DNA from 2 places in the Saccharopolyspora sp. NPDC047091 genome. Region 2 is predicted to be linked to the other one. Evidence: riboswitches for the same ligand, from Rfam matches in the RefSeq annotation. Region 2 holds a riboswitch; the other holds the start of a gene.

Region 1 (3,592 bases), on a different contig from region 2:
GCAGCCACTCCAGGTTGCCGTGCTTGCCGAGGTGCACCATCGCGTGCGCGCCGAACTCGTCGGTCATCCAGCGGTAGGCGGCCAGGTAGTGGTGGCTCGGCGGCAGGTCCGGGTCGTGGTAGATCGCGATCGGGTTCTCGCCGAACCCGCGCGGCGGCTGCACCACGACGACGACGTTCCCGGCGCGCAGCGCGGCCACCACGATCTCGCCGTCCGGGTCGTGCGAGCGGTCCACGAACTGCTCGCCCGGCGGCGGACCCCAGTGCTGCTCGATGCTCTCCCGCAGGTCCTGCGGCAGCGTCGCGAACCAGTCGGCGTAGCGCTTCGCGGGGATGCGCACCGGGTTGCCGGACAGCTGCTCCTCGGTCAACCAGTCCGGGTCCTGGCCACCAGCGGCGATCAGCGCGTGCACCAGCGCGTCGCCGTCCTGCGCGGCCACGCCGGGCAGCGCGTCCGGGCCGTCCACCGGGCCGATGTCGTAGCCGGCCTCGCGCAGCCGCTGGAGCAGGCCCACCGCGCTCGCCGGGGTGTCCAGGCCGACGGCGTTGCCGATCCGGGAGTGCTTCGTCGGGTACGCCGACAGCATCAGCACCAGGCGCTTGTCCGCGGCGGGCACGTGCCGCAGCCGCGCGTGCTTCACCGCGATCCCGGCGACGCGGGCCGCGCGCTCCGGGTCGGCGACGTACACCGGGAGGCCTTCGGCGTCGTTCTCCTTGAACGAGAACGGCACCGTGATCAGGCGGCCGTCGAACTCGGGCACCGCGACCTGGGTGGCCATGTCCAGCGGGGACAGGCCTTCGTCGTTGTCCTCCCACGCCTCGCGGCTGGAGGTCAGGGTGAGGCCCTGCAAGATCGGCACGTCCAGCGCGGCGAGCGCGCCCACGTCCCACGCCTCGTCGTCGCCACCGGCGGAGGCGGTCGCGGGCTTCGTGCCGCCCGCGGCCAGCACCGTCACGATCAGCGCGTCCGCCTCGCGCAACGTGTCCAGCAGGCCCGGTTCGGGGGCGCGCAGCGACGCGCAGAACACCGGCAGCGCCTGGCCGCCCGCGTCCTCGATGGCGTCGGAGAGGGCGTGCGCGAACGCGGTGTTGCCCGCCATGTGGTGCGCGCGGTAGTAGAGCACCGCGACCTTCGGGCCTTCGGTCCGGCGCGGGGTCCGCTCCAGCAGGCCCCACTTCGGCGTCTCCACCGGCGGTTCGAAGCCGTGGCCGGTGAGCAGCACCGTGTCGGACAGGAAGTTGAACAGCTGCGTCAGGTTCTCCGGCCCGCCCTGCGCGAGGTAGCCGTGCGCCTGCGAGCAGACGCCGCCCGGCACCGTGGAGCACTCCATCAGCTCCGCGTCCGGGGCCTGCTCACCGCCGAGCACCACGACCGGGCGCGGTCCGGCGAGCAGCGAGTCCAAGCCCTCCTCCCACGCGCGGCGGCCGCCGAGCAGCCGCACCACGACGAGGTCGGCGCCCTCCAGCAGCGGCGGCAGGTCGTCCACGCCGAGCCGCGCCGGGTTGCCGAGGCGGAAGTCCGCACCGCTGGCGCGTGCGCTGAGCAGATCGGTGTCCGATGTGGACAGCAGCAGGATCATGCGGCACGCTCCCGGCTGAGCAGGGACGCGGGCGTGCGGGCAGGACGCATGGTCAACCTTCCTCGGGGTCCTCGCCCCGGAGTCGTCGGCACCCGGTGTCGCACCGGGCGGTGGCGGCGCCGGAGTGTCCTGGCTCCCGGATCGCCGCTCGCCCCGTGCCTTCCCACCCGCGCGGCGCGCGGGCAGTGGCCTCGTACTCGGAGTTCGCTCCCCGGTGACAGTGGCGGGACCGCGCCGGACTCGCACCGGCTTCCTCCGCACGTCGCCGCCGACAACTCTCCGCAACGGGGCGATCGTTCGTCAAGTGGCCGGTCGTGCGGTCGCGCGAGAGATCCCGCACTCGACGCGTCCGGCCGTCCGGTGAGGCGCATCGCGTTTTGCGGACGTGATCCGGGCGGGACGTAGTATCGACGGTCGCCGGTGCGCCCCCGAGTCCGCGCACCCCGGACAGCGGCGTCGTGCGCTGCGAGTTCCGGACCAGACCATGATCGACGAGAGCGGGGACGAGCGTGCCGCGACGAGCCGGACCCGACGCGTGCCCCGGCGCGCTGCGGGTGCACGAGGCCGCTGACGGGGGACTGGCCCGCGTGCGGGTGCCCGGCGGGCGGCTCGCGGCGCGGCAGGTGCGGGCGCTGGCGACCGCGGCCGCGCTGGGTGACGGCGGCTGGGAACTCACCTCGCGGGCGAACATCCAGGTCCGCGGGCTGTCCGCGGCGGCGGTGCCGGAGTTCGCGGAGCTGCTCGGCGCGGCCGGTCTGCTGCCGTCGCCGACGCACGAGCGGGTGCGCAACGTCGTCGCCTCGCCGCGCACCCGTCCGGGCGCGCTGGACGTGCGCGCGGTGGCGGTGGCGCTGGACGAGGGGCTGCGCGCCGACCCGGAGCTGGCGGAGCTGCCCGGGCGGTTCCTGTTCACCGCGGACGACGGCGGCGGCGAGGTGACCGCGCTGGGCGCGGACGTCGCGCTGCACCCGGCGGACGGCGCGGTGGCGGTGCTGCTCGCCGGGGCCGACCTCGGGCTGCGGGTGTCCGCGGCCGACGCGGCCCGCGCCGCGGTGCTCGCGGCCGCCGCGTTCCTCGCGGAACGGGGCCGGCTGGGCGCGGAGAGCTGGCGGCTGGCGGAACTGCCCGGTGGCGCCGAGCGGATCGCCGACCGCATCCGGGCGGAATTCTCCTGCATGGCGGCGGAAACCGCGGTCGCGCCCGGTGATCCGGTGCGCACGCACGCGGAGCTCGGCGTGCTGGCCCGCGCCGACGACCGGGTCGATCTCGCCCTCGGCGCGCCGCTGGGACGGCTGGACGCCGGGCAGATCGCGGTGCTCGCCACGCAGACCGAGGAGATCGCCGGACAGGCCGAAGGCAGCGCCGAACAGGCCGAGGACAGCGCCGCGCAGGCCGAAGGCAGCGCCGCGCAGACCGCCGCACCGCACCCGCTGCGGCTCACGCCGTGGCGCGCGCTGCTGCTCACCGACGTCCCCGCGGACGAGGCGCCGCGCAGGCTCGCCGAGCTGGACGCCGCCGGGTTCCTCACCGACCCGGGCGCGCCGCTGGCCGGGGTGACCGCCTGCGCCGGCAGCCCCGGCTGCGCGAAGTCCCTCGCCGACGTGCGCGCCGACGCGCGGCGCACCACCCGGCCCGGCCCGCTGCCGGTGCACTGGGCGGGCTGCGCGCGCCGCTGCGGCCGACCGGCCGGACCAGGAGTGGAAGTGCTGGCCACCGAGGCCGGCTACGAGGTCGGCGGGCACCCCGCCGGCGAGACGTCCGCCGCGCTCGACGCGGCACGGAGGGCAGTGTGAACACCGCAGACAGCACCGGCGGCTACGAGTACGTGCGTGACGGAGCGGAGATCTACCGCCGCTCGTTCGCCACGATCCGCGCCGAAGCGGAACTCGACGGCATGCCACCGGAAGTCGCCCAGGTCGCCGTCCGCATGATCCACGCCTGCGGCATGGTGGACCTGGCCCGCGACATCGCCTGGTCGCGGCGCGCGGTGCTCGCCGCCCGCGAGGCGCTGCG
Region 2 (3,592 bases):
TGATCCGGGAACCCGGTCTACCGGCGCGCGCTCGCGGGCCGGTTCTGGCCGGACGACGGGAAAGTCGTCGAGCACCAGGACGTCATCCGAGGCGCCCGCACCGATTCCGGCAACGCGAACGGCGTGTTCCGACCGGTCCGCCGACCCGACTTCATCGGCCCTGGGCGAGCAGCGCGAGACGGGAGGGTAAAGTGGGGGATGATCTTGATCGAGATCGTCCCCCACCGCTGTGACCAGCATCGGAGCGCCCCCGGCAGGACTCGAACCTGCGACCTAAGGATTAGAAGTCCTTTGCTCTCTCCAGCTGAGCTACGAGGGCCCGCACATCGCTCGCGTGAGCTGCAGCAAGCAGGGTAACCGGCCGCTCCGTCGACAGTGGTACCGACGCCATCGGCGTTGCAGAGCCGGTATCGAACGGCAAGCTGATCGACAGCTGCACGGCGGAATTCACGCCGGAAGATCACAGAGGAATCACCGCGCACGCGTCGGGGCCGCCGCGCGATTCCGCGCGACGGCCCCGACGGCTCCCCCTCAGGAGCAGGATTCCGGCTGCACCTTCAGCACGTCGTCGTCCTGGCCGACACCGGTGAACGCGTACTCGTCGACCGGCGTGGCCACGCCGTCGCGCACGTCGAAGGCGACCCGGGAGCCGTCGTACGACGGCTCGGTGGTCTGGCTCTCGTTGGAGGCGGCCAAAGTGATCAGCACCCGGCCGTCCGAGCCCGCGGGCGCGCACTCGTAGCCGACCCGCGCGCCGACACCGCCACCCTCGGTGATCTTCAGCGGCTTGCCGTCCTGCGTCGTCAGCTCGCGCGGCGCGCCGTCGGCACCCAGGTCCCAGACGCTGAACCACGTGGTGTTCGCGCCGATGGACTCGGTGACCAGCACTTCCTGCTTGCCGTCGTGGTTGACGTCGAGCACGCGCATCGGCTGCGTGCCGAAGGACGGGTCGCCGGTCAGCACCGCCTCGGTCACACGTCCGTCCACAGTGAACTTCAGCGACTGCTGCGCGCCGTCACCGATGGCGGAAAGCTGCGCGGTGTCCGGAGTTCCGTCCCCGTTCAAGTCCACAACGGACGTCTCGCTCGAATCGGCGGCGGCGATCCCCGCCGGCACCAGCGCCATCGCCGCCGCAGCCAGCGCACCGATCCCGACGCCCGCCCGAATTCCGTTCTTCCCCACAGCAGGTTCCTCCCGATCGTTTCGTCGCACCGGGACGGAGGAAACTCCGTCCCCGCCCCCTCACCTGTTCGTAAGACGTCCCGCCGCGCGGCGGGTTGCCCGCGGTTCGGAGAAGTTTCCGGCGGGGCGGCGCCCGGGTGATCCGGAACGCGAGGCCTTGTCTTCCCGCCAGAAGCAAGTAGCCTCCGAAGTGCTGGTGGTTCGCACAGCTCTGCGAAAGCGGAGGTGCGCGAGGCAAGAGGGAACCCGGTGCGAATCCGGGACTGCCCCGCAGCGGTGAGTGGGAACGAACGCCGTCACCGGTCGTCACGACCGGTCACAGCACTGAGCGCGAGCTCGGGAAGCGACGGCCAGTAGAAGACCCCGGTTCCACCGGGAAACGCCCACGAGTCCGAAGACCTGCCGCCGGTGCGCGCGTCCTCGTGACGCGCGCTGTTGCGAGGTCTCGCGGGAAGACCCTGGACGACGAGCCGCCGCGTGCGGCGACGTGTGCCCGGATCATGCCCGCTCGACCTCGCAGAACTGCCGTCCAGCTCGCGAGGAGAGAGCGTTGACCAGCACAATCGGATCCACCGTGCTCGGGTTTCCCCGGATCGGACCGAACCGGGAACTGAAGCGGGCACTGGAGAGCTACTGGAAGTCCCGCACCGGTGAAGCGGAACTGCGCGAGGTCGCGCGCACGCTGCGCACCGACACGTGGCGTTCGCTGCGCGACGCCGGGCTGGACTCGGTGCCGGGAAACACCTTTTCCTACTACGACCAGGTCCTCGACGCCGCCGTCACCTTCGGCGCGATCCCGCCCCGCTTCGCGGAACTGGGGCTGAACCCGCTCGACACCTACTTCGCGATGGCGCGCGGCGTGGAATCCGCGCCACCGCTGGAGATGACGAAGTGGTTCGACACCAACTACCACTACATCGTCCCGGAGATCGGGCCGGACACCGAGTTCCGGCTCTCCGACCAGACCGTCGTCGACCAGTACCACGAGGCCGCCGAGCTGGGCATCAAGACCCGCCCGGTCCTGGTCGGGCCGCTGACGTTCCTGCTGCTGTCCAAATCGCAGGACGGCGCGCCCACCTCGTTCCGCCCGCTGGACAAGGTGGACGAGCTCGTCAGCGCCTACGCCGAACTGCTCGGTGAGCTGCACCGGGCCGGGGTCGAGTGGGTGCAGCTGGACGAACCCGCGTTCACCGCGGACCGCTCGCAGGCCGACCTGGACGCGCTGCGCGCCGCCTACCAGCGGCTCGGCGAGCTCTCGGAGCGGCCGAAGATCCTCGTCGCGTCCTACTTCGGCGACCTCGGCGACGCGCTGGACGTGCTGGCCTCCTCCCCCGTCGAGGCCGTCGGCGTGGACCTCGTCGCCGGGAAGCGCACCGTGGACGAACTGCCGTCGGTGCCCGGGCTGCGGGAGAAGACGCTCGTCGCGGGCCTCGTCGACGGGCGCAACATCTGGCGCACCGACCTGGACAAGGCGCTCACCACCGCGGCCACCCTGCTCGGCCTCGCCGGTGAGGTCGCCGTCAGCACCTCCTGCTCGCTGCTGCACGTGCCCTACGACGTCGACGCCGAAACCGACCTCGACCCGCAGGTCGCGTCCTGGCTGGCCTTCGCCGCGCAGAAGGTCGGCGAGGTCGTCGTCCTCGACCGCGCGCTGCACCAGGGCCGCGACACCGTCGCCGAGCAGCTCGACGACGCGCGGCGGCGCATCGCCGACCGCGCCGGAGCCGACCGGGTGCGCAACAACCGGGTGCAGGCGCGGCTCACCTCGCTCAAACCCGAGCACGCCCAGCGCGGCGACTACGCGAACCGGCTCGCCGCGCAGCGGAAATCGCTGCGGCTGCCACCGCTGCCGACGACCACCATCGGCTCCTTCCCGCAGACCACCGACGTGCGCAAGGCGCGCGCCGCGCTGCGCACCGGCAGCATCGACCAGGCCACCTACAAGCAGCGGATGCGCGACGAGATCGAACGCGTCATCCGGCTGCAGGAAGACCTCGGGCTCGACGTGCTCGTGCACGGCGAACCCGAGCGCAACGACATGGTGCAGTACTTCTCCGAGCACCTGGACGGGTTCGCCAGCACCCACAACGGCTGGGTGCAGTCCTACGGTTCGCGCTGCGTCCGGCCGCCGATCCTCTACGGCGACGTGTCCCGGCCGCAGCCGATCACCGTGGAGTGGGCGAAGTACGCGCAGCAGCTCACCGACAAGCCGGTCAAGGGCATGCTGACCGGGCCCGTCACCATCCTCGCCTGGTCGTTCGTGCGCGACGACCAGCCGCTCGGCAGCACCGCCGCGCAGGTCGCGCTCGCCATCCGCGACGAGGTCAAGGACCTGGAGAACGCGGGCATCCGGGTGATCCAGGTCGACGAGCCGGCGCTGCGCGAACTGCTGCCGCTGCGGTCCGCCGAG

Evidence for each region. Region 2 has a riboswitch for cobalamin ahead of metE (5-methyltetrahydropteroyltriglutamate--homocysteine S-methyltransferase). Riboswitches for the same ligand answer to the same signal wherever they lie in the genome.
Region 1: linked by a shared signal. The riboswitch ahead of cobN (cobaltochelatase subunit CobN) and the one ahead of metE (5-methyltetrahydropteroyltriglutamate--homocysteine S-methyltransferase) in region 2 are both predicted to bind cobalamin.

The regions. Positions count from the first base shown of each region.
Region 1 is NZ_JBEYUS010000023.1:31,978-35,569, reverse strand. It holds gene cobN (cobaltochelatase subunit CobN) at 1-1,579, opposite strand, end outside; cobalamin riboswitch at 1,702-1,835, opposite strand; gene ABZ805_RS12875 (precorrin-3B synthase) at 2,089-3,372, shown strand; gene ABZ805_RS12870 (precorrin-8X methylmutase) at 3,369-3,592, shown strand, end outside.
Region 2 is NZ_JBEYUS010000006.1:163,541-167,132, forward strand. It holds tRNA gene ABZ805_RS05415 (tRNA-Arg) at 246-319, opposite strand; gene ABZ805_RS05420 (hypothetical protein) at 532-1,182, opposite strand; cobalamin riboswitch at 1,363-1,604, shown strand; gene metE (5-methyltetrahydropteroyltriglutamate--homocysteine S-methyltransferase) at 1,733-3,592, shown strand, end outside.